DNA from 4 places in the Shewanella sp. 492 genome. Region 4 is predicted to be linked to each of the others. Evidence: predicted binding sites of a transcription regulator. Region 4 holds the regulator's gene; each other region holds the start of a gene.
What was found. Region 4 encodes sigma-54, which starts transcription at its own class of promoters, with help from an activator protein. Its sites were predicted from a motif close to GTTGGCACGNNNNTNGNNT; they were not measured.

Region 1: the regulator sigma-54 is predicted to act here: its motif matches at 2,493-2,511, upstream of AC5YBX_RS05385 (FlgO family outer membrane protein).
Region 2: the regulator sigma-54 is predicted to act here: its motif matches at 2,525-2,543, upstream of fliD (flagellar filament capping protein FliD).
Region 3: the regulator sigma-54 is predicted to act here: its motif matches at 1,523-1,541, upstream of AC5YBX_RS14355 (P-II family nitrogen regulator).

The regions. Positions count from the first base shown of each region.
Region 1 is NZ_CM181702.1:1,214,574-1,218,757, reverse strand. Features, by position in the region: gene flgA (flagellar basal body P-ring formation chaperone FlgA) at 1-100, shown strand, start outside; gene flgM (flagellar biosynthesis anti-sigma factor FlgM) at 222-545, shown strand; gene AC5YBX_RS05395 (flagella synthesis protein FlgN) at 552-977, shown strand; gene AC5YBX_RS05390 (LPP20 family lipoprotein) at 1,172-1,618, opposite strand; gene AC5YBX_RS05385 (FlgO family outer membrane protein) at 1,615-2,238, opposite strand; gene AC5YBX_RS05380 (flagellar assembly protein T N-terminal domain-containing protein) at 2,844-4,001, shown strand; tRNA gene AC5YBX_RS05375 (tRNA-Arg) at 4,079-4,154, shown strand.
Region 2 is NZ_CM181702.1:3,900,522-3,904,705, reverse strand. Features, by position in the region: gene flgL (flagellar hook-associated protein FlgL) at 1-134, shown strand, start outside; gene AC5YBX_RS17180 (hypothetical protein) at 147-1,157, shown strand; gene AC5YBX_RS17175 (flagellin N-terminal helical domain-containing protein) at 1,474-2,274, shown strand; gene fliD (flagellar filament capping protein FliD) at 2,571-3,920, shown strand; gene fliS (flagellar export chaperone FliS) at 3,937-4,184, shown strand, end outside.
Region 3 is NZ_CM181702.1:3,250,254-3,254,437, reverse strand. Features, by position in the region: gene nrfA (ammonia-forming nitrite reductase cytochrome c552 subunit) at 1-626, shown strand, start outside; gene AC5YBX_RS14360 (hydrolase) at 792-1,334, opposite strand; gene AC5YBX_RS14355 (P-II family nitrogen regulator) at 1,586-1,924, shown strand; gene AC5YBX_RS14350 (ammonium transporter) at 1,937-3,187, shown strand; gene AC5YBX_RS14345 (hypothetical protein) at 3,330-3,680, shown strand; gene AC5YBX_RS14340 (tetratricopeptide repeat protein) at 3,763-4,184, shown strand, end outside.
Region 4 is NZ_CM181702.1:489,581-493,764, reverse strand. Features, by position in the region: gene kdsC (3-deoxy-manno-octulosonate-8-phosphatase KdsC) at 1-89, shown strand, start outside; gene lptC (LPS export ABC transporter periplasmic protein LptC) at 86-643, shown strand; gene lptA (lipopolysaccharide transport periplasmic protein LptA) at 630-1,169, shown strand; gene lptB (LPS export ABC transporter ATP-binding protein) at 1,166-1,897, shown strand; gene AC5YBX_RS02245 (RNA polymerase factor sigma-54) at 2,029-3,513, shown strand; gene hpf (ribosome hibernation promoting factor) at 3,544-3,831, shown strand; gene ptsN (PTS IIA-like nitrogen regulatory protein PtsN) at 3,834-4,184, shown strand, end outside.

The DNA.
Region 1 (4,184 bases), 720 kb from region 4:
TGGTAACTTAGGCGATAGAATTCAAGTTAGGAATAGTCACTCACAAAAAATGGTAGATGCAAACGTTATCGGGGTCGGTGCGGTTGAGGTTAGAATGTAGTACGACATGACTCACTTTGATGAGCATTTTTTGTTGCTCACCACAAAATTCTACTAAAGCTTTAAAAGTGAGCGCCGATATACAGTTATGTTGATCTCACTAAGTAACGTTGGAACCTATTATGGCTATAGACATAAAGCATGTAAATACAAGCACGAACAATCGAGTCACGTCGCCATCAACCGATAAGTCATCGGCTAAAACTGGCCTGGTATCGCCCGAAACCACTACGGCTAAAACCGTAAAAAGTGACTCGGTATCGATAACTCCTCAGGCGCAGCAACTGCAAAGTGCTCAGGCAAAATTAAACAACTTACCTGAAATCGATACTAAAAAAGTCGAACAGATAAAAGCGGCTATTGCTGAAGGTCGCTATAAGATTGATGCCGACAAACTGGCCAGTAATATTGCGCAGTTTGAAAATGAACTAAAGGATCTTGGCTAAGCTGATATGAACTCAATAATCGACATCATCGCCAATCAACATACGTTATTAAACGACTTAAAACGCCTTATCGAAGCAGAGAAAGCGGCACTCATAGCACAAAGTGCCGATGAGTTGCTAACGCTGGCCGCAGATAAAGCTAAGTTGTTAGATGAGATCAAAGCGGTCGATGTACGATTATCAGAGCACCCCGACAGCGGTAAACTCAGTAGCGATCTTAAGCTGCAAAAATTAGTCGATATAACCAAACAAGTGTTAGCCCAATGTAAGACGCTTAACGCGCAAAATGCTACATTAATCGAACACAGCATGGCCAGTATCAATCGCTTCTCTCAAGCCTTGCAAGCCAGTCGAAACGCATCCAGTCTTACCTACGATGGTAAAGGCAAAACCTCAACGATTTCGACCTTAGGCAATAACCTTAAAGCTTAGGCACTTAATCACAGCGTAGTGTTATCTTGATTCAGCATCGCGCCTAGCTCATGCACCTCGCTTTCGCTACGCAATGACCCAATCTAAAAAACACAACCAAGAGACACAAAAAAGCCTCTAAAATAGAGGCTTTAATATTGCGCAATACATTAAGTCGCTCAATTAAAATGGAGCTCCGTTAAAAGGAAACTCTCTTAGAAGTAAGTCACTTGCTTCACTTTTTGTGGACGATTTTGCTGTTGGTACAAGGCCCACACTTGAGAAAAATCAAGTTCCAGCTCAGTCACATAATGCTCACCCGCCGGGTAACTCTTAACCACTCTGGCGCCGCGTATCACCCCGGTCACCGAAGCTTGAATATTATCATCAGACAACATCCAATCCCTGACTTGGCTCGACGCAGATAACTGCTGGCCGTATACCTGCTCAGCTAACTCACGATAAGCCGCGATTTTGGATGCTTGCATCGCCATTAATACCCGTTGCGACTGCTCTTTGGCCGGTTGTGTCGCTAAGGGGGCGTAGCCGATAGCGGTTAACTTAGGAAACTGCTCAGGCGCTTCTGTTTCCCACTGAATATATCTATCTTGGGAAGCGCAGCCACTTAGCGTCAGCAGTATTGCCATTAACCAGATTCTCATTGCAGCTCTCCTACCATTTGCATGTTACCCTGCCCCTGCATGCTGTGACGGATCAACAAGCCTTGCTTAGACTCCACCCGCTCAGACGCCCTAAGATAACCAGGCAATTCAGCCAAGGTGACACTCGCCGAAGCAACTGATACCACACGATTATTGGTTACATTCACAATACGACTATTGACCACCAGCTCATCAAGCGACAGATTCATGGTCGACACCAAAACATGCTCCACTGGCAAATCGTCCGCAAGTTTACGCCAATCACGACTCAATATAAAATCACCACTGTCGGTCACGCGCACACTTTGTGCCACATTGAGATCGACCAAATTAAATTGATGATCATGCATAGCAGCAATTAAACCTTGCTGTAATTGTAACCCCAAGGGATTAGTGCCACTTAAATTGCCTAACAACACTGGCGTTGTCACCAATAACGGATGCTTAGGTGTGAGTTGATCGTTTTGCCTGATCAGTTCATTAGCCAATTGTTGGCTTAGGTGTAGCACTGCCGATTGAGCAGGCAAAGTATTGCCGCTTGCCAATGACGGCGCAGCAGGCTCATTGCTCGCACATCCCCCCAATAGTAATAAAGATGACAAAAATATCGCTGTACGCATTGCTCTGTCCTGTATAACGCTAAGCAAGGCTTAGCCGGAAAAAATGCACATATAACATGCCGTTTCAATATGAACGCAAGGGCTTGATCGCCGCCCATCTAAGTTAACCGCTAACGATTTAACTGTTGACTTAACCTTTGACGGCGCTGATGCATTAACATCACAACCCGGTCGATACTGACGCAGACGATAACTTTGATTATCGCTATGTCACACGACAAATTCGCGGCGCGTTCGACTGGCATAAATTTAAAATGCAAATTATGAGCCAATAGCTAAGTGCTAACCTAATTACTTATATGGCTATTATGGCATACTAAGTATCTCAGGCATCAGCAATCGCTGTGAGCGCGATAAGACAATAATCAACGCCAAGGTCATAGCAATAGTCACTATGGTTTCCCACCCTATATCGGCCTCAACACGCCAACCTTTAACCCCATTAAGCAAGCAATCGTGCCACAGAGTACATACGGGCATGTATATTGCTTGCTATGATGCCATCTGGCTAATATCGCCCAACAACCGCAAATACTGTCATCATTTTGGCAGTTAATAACGCAGGTTGTAGCGTTTACGTTGTTATTATTGAAAGAGACTTTTACATGAATCGGCTAACCATATCCTTGCTACTGCTCGGTTTAACCCATCTTAATGTGTCAGCACAGTGGATTGAAGCACATGGCGAGGCCAACGTGCTCAACAACAATGTCAATCAGGCGCGCGAAGAAGCCATACAACAAGCCTTAAGTGTTATCACCTTGCAATCGGGTGGCCAATTTACCAGCCAGCAACAGACGCAAAATGGTCAACTGGTACAAAGCCGGTTTTCTATGTCGAACCAAGCCAACATTGCGCGAGTCGAACTGCTCAGTGAGCGCATCGAAAACCAACAAATCACAGTGACATTAAGAGCCGATGTTATCGATGGCGCAGAGCAACAGTGCCAAGTGGAACCATTAAAAGCCGCCATTTTAGTGCCACAGGCATCGATTGCCGATCGTGCGCAGCTCAGATACGGCAATATCGGTCAATTTGAACAGGCACTATCACAACGCTTGGGAAACATCATTCAGCAGCGCAGCAATGCCAGCCTTGCCAACGTTCACGCCAACGAACGCCTCGATATTGAGCAATCGTTAGTTGATGTTCGAGGCTACCGTTTGCCCAGTTGGTTAAGCGACATCACCGACAGTCAATATATCCTACTGCCAGCAATCGTCGATATCTCCACCGATCCCGTTGAAGGCGGATTACTAGGTCTTTGGAATAACTATCCACAACGGCAATTTCATCTAAAGCTATCGCTGTATCATGGTATCAGCGGTGAGCAAGTTTGGAGCGAGCTATATCATTCATCAGCCCCATGGGAGTTTGATCGACAAGCCACAGTGCCGGCAAACAGCGCCCGCTTTTGGCATTCCAGCTATGGCCAACATATTGATGCCGTATTAGCACAAGCCAGTGCCGATATCGATAAAGTGCTTAACTGCAGGCCACTACTCGGACAAATTGTGTCTAAGCAAGACAGACGAGTGATCATCAACCTGGGGCGTAACAACGGTATAAAAGTGGGCGACCGTTTTCAAATTGTATTGCAACAAAACTTACCCGATAGGCTCGACAACATGCGCCCAATCGCCGGGGAAACTCGCGCAACGGTCACCATAGATCAAGTCACGCAGCAAAGTGCAACAGCCTTGCTCGAGCCAAAAAATGGGACGCTAAATATACAAGTAAATGACATTGCGATTAAAATTTAGCGGACAAGCGGCCACTAATTAAGCAACTAAATCTAAAGCCTTTTCATCGAGATGAAAAACAGTATAATCAACAGCGTCTCCCTATAGCTCAACAGGATAGAGCAGTCGCCTCCTAAGCGATCGATCGGGGTTCGAGTCCCTGTGGGGAGACCAGATAGACCCTTTTACTTATAAAACTCAATA
Region 2 (4,184 bases), 650 kb from region 4:
AGGTGATTGGCGAAACCCAAGAGCTAGATTATGCCAGCGCTACCGCTGAATTTAATGTTAAACTCACGGCCCTCAAAGTGACTCAACAAACTTTTGTTCAGGTGAGTCAGTTAACCCTGTTCAATCATTTATAAGGCGTGTGTTAGATGGTTAATGCGATAGGTGATTCGCTCAATGTGTTACGACAGAATCAGACTGTTAGCAGTAGCCATACAGCGCCAGTCGCCCCTGTACAGCAGGGGCCGCAACCCACTCGGGCCCTACCTAAGCACCGACTGGCTTCTTATGGTCGCTGGGCCAGTAGCACCAAAGAGCAGCATCAAGTGAGTGCCTCTCAGGTGGCACTGCAAGCGCTGCAGCAGGCATCAAGCTTGTTGAGCCACATTCGCCAGCAGTTGTACAGCGTGATCCGCTCAGGCTCTGGTGAGATAGGTCAGCAGACCTTATTTAAAGCCGAGCAAGAGCGGCAACGTCTGAGCCAAATTCGGCCCTTTTATCGCGGTCAACTATTACTCGATCATCATTTTAACCTGCTATCGCAAACACCTGCAGCCACGCATGCTTTTGTGTTGCGCTCGGTCGACTTAACTGTGCCGAAGCAACGTGACGAGCGCATATTGGTGCAGCTTGGTCAGCGCTCATTACATGTGACCTTGGCTGCCGGCTTGGACCGGCAGCAGCTTAATCAGGTGTTAGCTAATGCACTCGCCCCTTTAGGGCTTAATGTTGAACGGATCAATGGCGAATGTTTGTTTAAGGCACCCAGCTCTGTGTGGCAACAGGTACAAGAAGGCTTGCTGATGATGGGCGAGGGGCAACGCTTGCCCGCTGGCGAGTTGCGTAATATCCACTTGGATGAGCGCTTTAGTGTGCAAGATCCCCGCGAGTGGGGTTTAAAGGCCGACAGCAACTTAAAGCAGACCTTAGCTAAAGTAACCAAGACACAACAAAAAATCGATAGTCAGATCCAGGTGATCTTAGCCACCCACGCCGCATTACTGAGCCAGATGCAGACATCGATGGCGGCCATTCCACCACAGACGGAGTTACAACTACTGGACAAGTTTATGCAGCCGCAACCCTTTGTCTACCAGTTGACGTCATTGATGGCGCAGGGCAATGCCAATCGCGATCAAGTGACTGCGCTATTGGGTTAAATTGTGCACATTTCTGCTGGAATCATTGACTTCAACGAGTGAGTGAGAATATTAAGCCGACCCTAGGGTCGGCTTTTTCATGACAATGAGGTAACTCTTGCCGTGTCGTTATGCTTTTTCTGTATCGTGTTCTTAGCATCTTTTTATTTTGGAGGAGTTGATAACCACCACAGCGGCTATGGCGATCGATGCTCGAATGACAGGTTAGATCAATTTATTTAAAAATTTTTAGATTTTTATTTTCAGTTTTCTTTTGCACTGCCGTCTTATCTATTGTGAATCACGATGAAACATTTTAATTTCTTGGAGAATACACATGCTTTCAGTTCATACTAACTACGCTTCACTGGTTTCACAAAATGCGGTTACTAAGAGCAACGATCTACTGACTAACGCTATGGAGCGTTTATCTACTGGTCTTCGTATCAACAGCGCATCTGACGATGCTGCAGGTCTACAGATTGCTAACCGTATGAATGCCAACATCCGTGGCATGGAAACTGCCAATCGTAACATTTCTGACGCGACTTCTATGCTACAAACTGGTGACGGTGCGCTAGAAGAGTTGACTAACATCGCTAACCGTCAAAAAGAATTGGCCACTCAAGCAGCCAACGGCGTGAACTCGACTACAGATATGGCGGCACTTGATGCAGAATTCCAAGAGTTGGTTACTGAATCTACTCGTATTATGGGTGAAACCACTTACGCGGGTAACGACCTAATGGCTAAGCTAACTGGTGGTGTTCAGTTCCAAATTGGTGCTGGTACTACTGAAACGCTAACTGTCACCATGACTGCTCCAACTGCCCTAGCTGGTGATTTAACAACGACTGCTGGTGCAACTGCTGCAATTACAGCGATTGATACTTATATCGATGAAGTGGGTGTTGCGCGTTCTGAGCTAGGTGCTAACATCAACCGTCTAGGTCACACTGCGGCTAACTTAACTAGCATCACAGAAAACACTAAGTCTGCTGCTGGTCGTATTATGGATGCTGATTTCGCGACTGAATCTGCAAGCATGACTAAGAACCAAATGTTAGTTCAAGCAGGTACCACTATCCTGTCTTCTGCAAACCAAAACACTGGTTTGGTTATGGGTCTATTACGTTAATTGTAAGCACCTTAACCATCAAGGGGCTGCGGCCCCTTTTTTTATCCTCTTAAATTGACTTTTCTCCCCCTGCTTATTTCAGCTCCAGCCCGTTTCGGTCGCCTATTTGAGCTATCCACATCGATTGTTGTTACCCACTGAGCGCATTGGCGCGGAAGCATTACTTCCCTTTGTGTTGTAACAACGGAAGCCTCCTCACCTAATAGGATCTCGCTTCTTTTAAAAATATATTAAAAACAATTAGATAAATCTTGGTACAAGGTTTGCTTTAAGGTTATCAATAAGAGGATTTTTTCATGATTTCAGGTATGAGTGCGGCGCAGTTTTCCGAACAGCTGATTATGGTTGAGCGTGCGGGAAAAGATGCCCTATATAAGAACAACCTTAACACCTATAACGCCAAGTTAGATGCCTATAAATTGCTTGAAAAAAGCATGGACAAGCTAACGGCTAAATTAAGTAGTTTTGACACTGAAGCCTTCAAAGGCAAGACCTCGAGCGTCAGTGACGACAAAGCCAGCGTAACAGTGACGGCCGATGCCCCTAAGGGAAATTATGAGCTGCATATCGAGCAGTTGGCGCAGGCGCAGCAATTAACCAAGAGTTATGCCTCAGAAGATGAGTTATTGCCGGCCTCAGGTGTGTTTAGTATTCAGCTAGGTAGCGATCCTGCCCAGCGCTTAGAGATTGATTTTGCGACGGTTAATGGTGGCGCGCCCATGACGGTGGCGCAATTACGCGATGTGATTAATAAGCACCCAGATAACCCTGGAATGCAAGCCTCTTTGGTGCGTACGGGCGGCCAAGTTGAATTAATGATGTCGGCGACCGAATCAGGCGTGGCCAACAGTTTAACCGTTGAGCTTGATGGGGTTGATTTCGGTCTGACCGAGCGCCGCGCGGCGCAAGACGCCAAGCTAAGCCTTAATGGTATCGACATTACCAGTAGCAGCAACTACCTCGAAAATGTGGTCGATGGCGTCAGCTTAGAGTTAACCAGTACTCACGCCGTTGGCGAAAGTAGTTGGGTTAAAATCGAAGAAGATTTCGAAGGTACCCAAGATGCAGTGAAAGACTTTGTTGAAGCCTTTAACACCATGTTGCAGCAGATCAATCAGTTGACTCGCTCGATGGGCAGTTCGGTGATTGAGGAAGATAACAATACCGATAAAGACGATGAAGATGAAGTAGCCACTACGGTAAAAGAGGGACAAATCGGCGTCTTGAAAGGGGACGCTTCTATTCGTCAATTGCAAAGCCAGATGCGTGACTCGATATTTGCCAGTGCACCAAACGGCATGCGTTTATCGGATATCGGCATTGAATTAGACCGCTACGGCAAGTTGAAAGTTGATGAAACTAAGTTGACCGACGCGCTAAAGGGTGATGCATCGGCTATCGAAGCCATGTTTACCGATGCTGGCAGTTATGTCGACAGACTCGAAACAGTGATGAAACCCTTTAACGACTTTCAAGGCTTGATGGATCTGAAGAAAGATACCCTCGATGGCCAGATAGACAGAGTCAACGAGAACATGGAGCGTCACGATTATCACATGCAGCAACGTTACCAAATTTACTTGGCCCAATTTACGGCCATGGAAGCGACCATAAACCAACTGAGTGCAGCCAGTGGTTTGTTTTAAAAGGAAAATAGTATAAATGTTAAATGAGCACGATCCCTTTAATGCGTATCAGCAAGCCTCTTTAGATGCCCGCGTTGCCGCTGCGAATCCCCACGATATGGTTCGTATGCTACTGGAAGGTTTGCTTGAAGAGTTAGAGCGCGCCGCAGGGCACATGGAGCGAAAACGCTATGAGGCTAAGGGTATTAGCATCAATAAGTGTCTCAATATTGTTCATGGGCTCGACTCCATGCTGGACTTGGAAAACGGCGGAGAAGTGGCCAC
Region 3 (4,184 bases), 1.3 Mb from region 4:
GGCAACTTGGCGTACACGGCAAAAACAATGTGACCTGTACCGATTGTCACATGCCTAAGGTTACCAATGCCGAAGGCCGTAAGTTTACCGACCATAAAGTGGGTAATCCATTTGATCGCTTCGAAGAAACCTGTGGCACCTGTCATAGCCAAAGCAAAGAGTTCATGGTTAACCTAACCGAAGAACGTAAGGTGAAAGTGGCCGATTTAAAGGCGCGTGCTGAAGCTCAGTTGGTTAGAGCTCACTTTGAAGCCAAAGCGGCGTGGGACGCTGGTGCTAGCGAGACTGAAATGAAGCCTATCTTAATGGATATCCGTCATTCACAGTGGCGCTGGGATTATGCCACAGCCTCTCATGGGGTGGCGGCTCATGCACCGGATGAAGCCTTACGTGTATTAGGTACCGCAGTTGATAAAGCCGCCGATGCCCGTATTAAACTGGCACAGTTATTAGCGGTGAAAGGGGTTAAGCAGCCGATTGCGATCCCTGATGTATCGACTAAAGCCAAAGCCCAAGCGGCGCTAGGTATGGACATGAAAAAGATGAACGCCGACAAGGAAGAGTTCAAGAAAACCGTACTGCCTAAGTGGGACGCCGAAGCTAAGCAGCGTGAAGCAACGTACTAAGCAAGTGATATAGCTAAGCCGTGAGTGAGCCTTTGCGTCAGTAAGCCAGCAGTGCTTCTCTAACGGTTTGTTTTAAGTCATCACACTAAAAAGCCCTGGTATTTAACCAGGGCTTTTTGTCATATTCTGTCCGTTGCCAAGATAGGCCTGTCCCTTGAGTACAAACTATTTAATCATCTTTAGTAGGGCCCTAAAGCGCTCGCCGCTGGCTTCGCGCTGCAGTTCAAACAGTAAAGACTCACAGTTGGTCACCTTCGCGCCATACTGAGTCATCATCTGAATGCCCAGCTGCTTATTTTCAGCACTGCGTGACGATACCGCATCGGCAACAACGTTCACCTGATAACCATTATCGAGCAGACTGCGACAGGTTTGATAGACACAGATATGGGTTTCAATGCCCGCCATCAGCACTTGTTTGCGCTTGGTGCCTTCCATTGCGTGGCGAAAGGCCTCGGTATACCAAGCACTAAAATGGGCTTTGACGATTGGCTGGTGGTGCGGGGCCAGCAGGGCCTGTAATGCTGGACTCGTGCTGCCGAGTTTCTCGGGTAGCTGCTCTAGCCAGACAATGGGGATGTCAAACAGCTCTGCCGCTTTGATCAAGGTGGTCAGCTTGTGCTCTAAGGTATCGGCTTGATGCATCATCTGGGCAAGCTTGCCCTGCACATCGACAATCAATAACACACACTCCTGTGGTTCTAACATAGTCATCTCCTCCCATGGTTGGTTTTCTATCATACCTAGGATAACGCCATAACCAATCGGTCATAAGTCGAATACCTGAACGCTTGTTTTTTGTGCACTGGTGGGGTGCGCGCACCAAAATGGTGCGATAGCGGGTAGGCTGTATCAATCCGTAAAGTTTAAATTACTGATTATAAGTGATTTTTATTGTTGGCCTGATGCTTGAATTGTTTATTGTATCACCACATTACAATCACGAGCCGGAGGCTGGAATGAAACTAATCAGTGCAATTATCAAACCCTTTAAATTGGATGATGTGCGAGAAGCTATCGCTGGTATGGGGATAGAGGGCATGACAGTCACCGAGGTGAAAGGGTTTGGGCGCCAAAAAGGCCATACCGAACTCTATCGTGGCGCCGAATATCAAGTCGATTTTTTACCTAAGGTTAGACTCGATATCGCCACTAAGTCGGAAAATGTAGACCACTTGATTGAATCTATCGTGGCGGCAGCGCGAACGGGCAAGATAGGTGACGGCAAAATTTTTGTGACAGATCTAGATCAGGTTATCCGTATTCGTACGGGCGAACTCGATAACGAAGCACTGTAAGGGGATAAGACAATGGAAGAACTAAAGGCATTAGGTACCACTGTGACCGAGTTGCGATTCGCACTAGACACATTTTACTTTCTGATTTCGGGTGCTCTGGTGATGTGGATGGCGGCCGGTTTTGCCATGCTAGAAGCGGGTTTAGTGCGCTCTAAAAATACCACCGAGATATTAACCAAAAACGTCTGTTTGTACTCTATAGCCTGCATCATGTACTTAATTGTGGGTTACAACATTATGTACGTCGATAACACTGAAGGCGGCTGGCTGCCCTCGTTAGGTGGACTCATTGGCGTACAAGCGGGCGATGCAGACCATGCCTTAGAATCAGATTTCTTCTTCCAAGTGGTGTTTGTGGCGACAGCCATGTCTATCGTCTCGGGGGCGGTCGCTGAGCGGATGAAGCTTTGGTCTTTTTTACTCTTCTCTGTGGTGATGACGGCGGTTATCTATCCCATCGAAGGTTACTGGACATGGGGCGGTGGCTTCCTGTCTGAAGCGGGCTTTGTCGACTTTGCTGGCAGCGGTATTGTGCATATGGCTGGCGCGACGGCAGCTATTTCTGGGGTGTTACTGCTCGGTGCACGTAAAGGTAAATATGGCCCTAACGGTCAGGTTAACCCAATCCCTGGATCTAACTTACCCATGGCAACCTTAGGTATGTTTGTGTTGTGGATGGGCTGGTTTGGTTTTAATGGCGGCTCACAGTTATTGGTATCGGACATGGAGAACGCTTCGGCGGTGGCCAAGATTTTTGTGAACACCAACTCGGCTGCCGCGAGCGGTGCCGTTGCTGCGCTCATCGTGTGTAAGATGGTGTGGGGTAAGGCCGATTTAACCATGATCCTTAACGGCGCCTTGGCCGGCCTAGTTGCCATCACCGCCGATCCCTTATCGCCTTCGTTGTTATTAGCCGGTGCTATCGGTCTGTTTGCCGGTGGCATAGTGGTCTTCTCTATTGTGATGTTTGATCGCATTAAGATAGACGATCCCGTGGGCGCAATCTCGGTGCACGGTGTGGCTGGCTTATTTGGTTTACTCTTGGTGCCGCTATCGAATGCCGATGCGACCATCACAGGCCAGTTACTTGGGGCGGCAGTGATTTTCGCTTGGGTATTTAGTAGCTCGTTTGTGGTCTGGTACGTACTCAAAGTGACCATGGGGATCCGAGTGACTGAAGAGGAAGAGTACAATGGTATGGATGCATCAGATTGTGGTATCGATGCCTATCCTGAGTTTGTATCGCTCAAGAGTGCTAACTAATCTTCATCAGCACAGAAGATGAGCTTACGGGGGCTGTTGCAGTAGTGCAACAGCCCCGATTTTTTGTATGATGTGGACACACTCTAGGTGTCTATTGCGTCATACTGTCTATGGCCATGGCGAGTTAATTGCGAGGAACACCATGAACATTGTGCGAGTCAGTCTCTACGGCCTCTACCTAAGTCTGCTGTCTATCGGCTACGTGTCTATCAGTGCTAGTCACGCTGGCGAAGTCGTCGTGCGTAAGTCCAGTGAGCCTTTCGATGCATTTGCGGTGCGAGACCAAGTGTTGCAAGACCATCAATGGCGAGAGGCGCTGCGAATGCAGCAACAGCTTACGGTTTTACGCGCTTTGCCACTGGACTGCATACTGGTGCCAACGCCTTATCGCTACTTTCATTGCGGCGCCCATTTCTATCGGCCTTATCGTGATGGCGAGTCCAATGATGAGCTTTATATTGAGATTGATCCACCAGAGCCCACTCCAAACTAATATTTTGTAACGCTTTGGCGCGGCAAAAGGGCATGCTCTCACTTATGCTAAATGATATGGCGTACTGATTGAGACGGGTTTTATGCGACAGTTACTTTGGCTTGCGTCGATGATGATGTTACTGCAAGGATGTGCCTCAGCCCCCACAACTCGCTCGGTTGATAACATTGAGCAATACTTTTTAGACAGCCAATTTAAGCCTGTTGCTTTGCCTGTGTTGCCAGCCCAGCTGTTTGCCTTATCTCCCCAGACCATTCAAGTGTTGCAGCAGGCCTACCAAAGCAGTCAAACCTCACGCACTGCAATCATGCCCCATCGTTGGTTAGCCAACTATATCAGTGCCAGCCAAGGCGGTTTTAGCTATCAAGATAATATAACGCGCATTCCCCAGCAGACCTTTGATGACAGAGCGGGAAATTGTATGTCGCTGGTGTTGCTCACCGCCGCCATGGCTGATGCCCTAGGCGTGGCGGTTGAATTTCAGCAGATAGCAGTGCCACCCGT
Region 4 (4,184 bases):
ATGGCGGCCATGGTGCGCTACGTGAATTAACCGACCTTATTTTGCTAAGCCAAGATAAGTTTGAATCGGCTCACGGTATGAGCATATGAATAGAGTCACCCTGGCGATTATCGCGTTTTTTGGTACCGCTTTAGTGCTCTATTGGCAGGTGCAGACTAAGCAAGGATCACAAGCGCTGTTGCTCGACGCGTCCGATCGTCCAGATTATGTGATTAACAACATTAATAGCGTGCAATACGACGAACAAGGCAAACTTAATAGCCGCGTCTCGGCTAGCCATATGGAACACTATGCCGAGCGTAATATGACCTATTTTACCCAGCCTACTTATCTGGTCTATCCCGATAACGGCGATGCTCAGTGGCGGTTGCGCTCGGCTCGGGGTACATTAGACAAAGACAGTGGCAAAGTCATCTTGGAAAATAATGTCATTATTGATGCCATTAGCCCTGAAGAGCCCATCCAAACCATAGAAACCAACTACATGGAATTGGACCTCAACACCATGATCATGACATCCGATCAAACCATTCGGATCACCGGTAACGATTTTTTGATTACCGGAAAAGGCTTATATGCCGACCTCAATGCACAAAAAGTACGACTGACGAGCCAGGTAGAAGGAACATATGAAACTAAATAATCTTATTCTTGCAGGCCTGTTAACCATGGTTAGCCTGCAGAGTGCGGCGAATGAAACCGACCTGCTGCAAGAGGTTAAGATTTCAGCCGCAAGCCAAGAAGCTGATATTAAAAATAATCAGATTATCTTCAATGGCCCAGTAGAGGTGACTCAAGGCTCCATTAAAATTTTAGCCGATGAATTACGCGCCTTTACCAAAGAAAATAGTAGCGGCAAAATCTTAGTGGCAAAGGGTAAGCCAGCCACTTATACACAGGTGATGGAAAATGGTCGTCCAGCGTCAGCCAGCGCCAATGAGATCCGCTATGAACTGTCGACCCGCACTCTAACCCTAATTGGTAATGCCACCCTCGAACAAGAAGGTAGCCAAGTCACAGGTAATCAAATTCGCTACAACATTGAGCAGCAACAGTTGATAGCCGAAAGTACGGGTAGCGATCGCGTTATCACCATCATTCAACCCGAAAGTTACCAAGACAACAGCAAAAGTCAGCCCCAAGAACAGCCCAAGCAGGAAAAGCAATGACAGAGATGACGCTAAAAGCGGTTAACTTAGCCAAAAGCTACAAAAGCCGCGCCGTGGTACAAGATGTCAGCTTAACCGTACGCACAGGGCAAATCGTCGGCTTGCTAGGGCCTAATGGCGCAGGTAAAACCACCACCTTTTACATGGTGGTCGGTCTAGTCCAGAGTGACAAGGGACGTATTTTTATTGACGATGACGATCTCACTTTAGATCCTATGCATTTGCGCGCCCGCAAAGGGATTGGCTATCTACCGCAAGAAGCCAGTATTTTTCGGAAATTATCGGTACGCGATAATATTATGGCGGTATTACAAACCCGACGCGAGCTCAGTAACGATGCGCGCGAAGAGGAGTTGGAGCACCTGCTAGAAGAGTTTCATATTACTCACATCCGCGATAGTCAGGGGATGGCACTGTCCGGTGGCGAACGTCGTCGCGTCGAAATCGCCCGAGCATTAGCCGCCAATCCTAAGTTTATTTTGCTTGATGAACCCTTCGCCGGGGTCGATCCCATTTCGGTTATCGACATCAAAAAGATTATTGAGCAACTGAAAAATCGTGGCCTTGGCGTACTGATCACCGACCACAACGTACGTGAAACATTGGATGTGTGTGAAAAAGCCTACATTGTCAGTCACGGTAATTTGATTGCCGAAGGAACACCCGATGAGATCTTAGATAACCAACAAGTTCGAGCGGTGTACTTAGGAGAACAATTCAAGCTATAGTTAACGTTATTAGCGCTCAAGGTAAAAGGCTAAACCGCTCTTACCTTGTTAAGTAGATCATTCGCCTTAGCGGTTTAATACCAGAGGCAGCTTTCTCACTTTAGAATTAGAAACAAGGGAATAGCAGTACGATGAAAGCGTCACTTCAGCTCAAAATGGGTCAGCATTTAACCATGACGCCCCAGTTGCAACAGGCCATTCGTCTGTTGCAACTCTCGTCATTGGAATTGCAGCAAGAGATCCAGCAAGCATTAGAGTCTAACCCTCTACTCGAGTTAGACGAGGAGCAAGAAGGCGCCAATATCGACTCAGAACAAGAGCGTAATGACAACTTCGACACCGATTACAATGAGCAACTGCAAGTCGACTCGAGTGAAGACAATTCAAGCTTAGAAACCTCCGACGCACTCAATCAAGACTCTATGCCCGATGAGCTTCCCGTCGACACCACATGGGATGAGGTCTATACCGCCTCACCCAACTCCAGCTCTGGTGCCATGCGCGACGATGACATGCCCTTTCAAGGGGAAACCAGCGAAGGCTTGTATGAACACCTCGAATGGCAAAAAAACCTCACGCCCTTTTCTGACAACGATCTTGCTATCGCCACCGCCATCATTGACGCCATAGACGAGCGCGGCTACTTGACGCAAACGTGCGACGATATTCTCGAAGCCATGGGCGATCCTGAAATCGAACTCGACGAAATTGAAGCGGTATTAAAACGGGTACAACATTTCGATCCTATCGGGATTGGTGCCAGAGACCTCAGCGAATGCCTGATGATCCAACTGGCCCAATACAACCCCGACACCCCGCATATCGACAACGCCAGACTCTTGATCCGTGATTACTTAGATCTTATCGCCGGACGAGACTTTCGCCTATTGATGCGTAAGACCAAGCTGAAAGAGGATGACCTGCGTGAGGCCATAGCGCTAATTCAAACCCTCAATCCGCGCCCGGGGCTGGCCATTACTGCCAGTCGCGACGAATACGTGATCCCCGATGTCACAGTTAGCAAGAAAAAAGGTCGCTGGGTGGTCGAGCTTAATCCCGATAGTATGCCTAAGATTAATGTAAACCAACATTATGCCTCGATGGCACGCAGCACCAAAAACCAAGCCGATGGCCAGTTTATTCGTGGTCACTTGCAAGAAGCTAAATGGTTTCTAAAAAGTTTAGAGAGCCGCAACGATACCTTGCTTAAGGTCACCAACTGCATTGTCGATTTCCAGCAAGGTTTTTTCGAGTTTGGTGAAGAAGCGATGAAACCTATGGTGCTTAATGATATTGCCGAAGCGGTCGAGATGCATGAATCGACCATCTCGCGGGTCACTACCCAAAAGTATATGCACACGCCAAGAGGGATTTTTGAGCTGAAATACTTTTTCTCCAGCCATGTCGGGACCGACGATGGTGGTGAATGCTCTTCTACTGCGATCCGCGCTTTTATTAAGAAGTTAGTCGCCGCAGAAAATCAAAAGAAACCCTTAAGTGACAGTAAGATGGCACAACTGCTGGCAGAGCAAGGTATCCAAGTCGCTCGACGCACGATTGCAAAATATCGTGAGGCGATGTTGATACCGCCGTCAAATCAACGTAAAAGCTTATAATCAACAACTGGAAACCGGAGGAATCACTTTATGCAAATAAATCTGACTGGGCACCACATCGAGATCACCCAATCTCTGCGCAACTATGTTGAAGAAAAGTTTACAAAGCTTGAACGGCATTTCGATCAGATCAATAATGTCCATGTGATATTAAATGTCGAAAAATTGATGCAAAAAGTTGAAGCAAAGTTACATCTCCGTGGTGGGGAAGTATTTGCAACATCAGAGCACGCGGACATGTATGCCGCGATAGATTCCCTGATCGATAAATTAGATCGTCAGGTCATTAAACACAAAGAGAAGCTAATAAAGCATTAACGATGGAACTTAGTACCATCCTGCGGCCGGAGTGCACAACCTGCGCCACTCCGGGCAGTAAGAAAAAGGTACTGGAACTTATCAGCGACTTGGCCGCTGTCCAGTACCCCACCCTTTCCTCTCAAGAGATTTTTGAAAGCCTTTTGGCGAGAGAGAAAATGGGCAGCACAGGTATAGGCAATGGTATCGCGATCCCTCACGGACGGCTGACGAATATTGAGAAGCCAGTCGCCGTATTGATTAAATGTGCTGAGCCAATCGCATTCGATGCAATTGATAATCAGCCCGTCGATATCCTCTTTGCATTATTGGTTCCTTCAGAGCAATGCGAACAGCACCTTAGCACCCTCGCC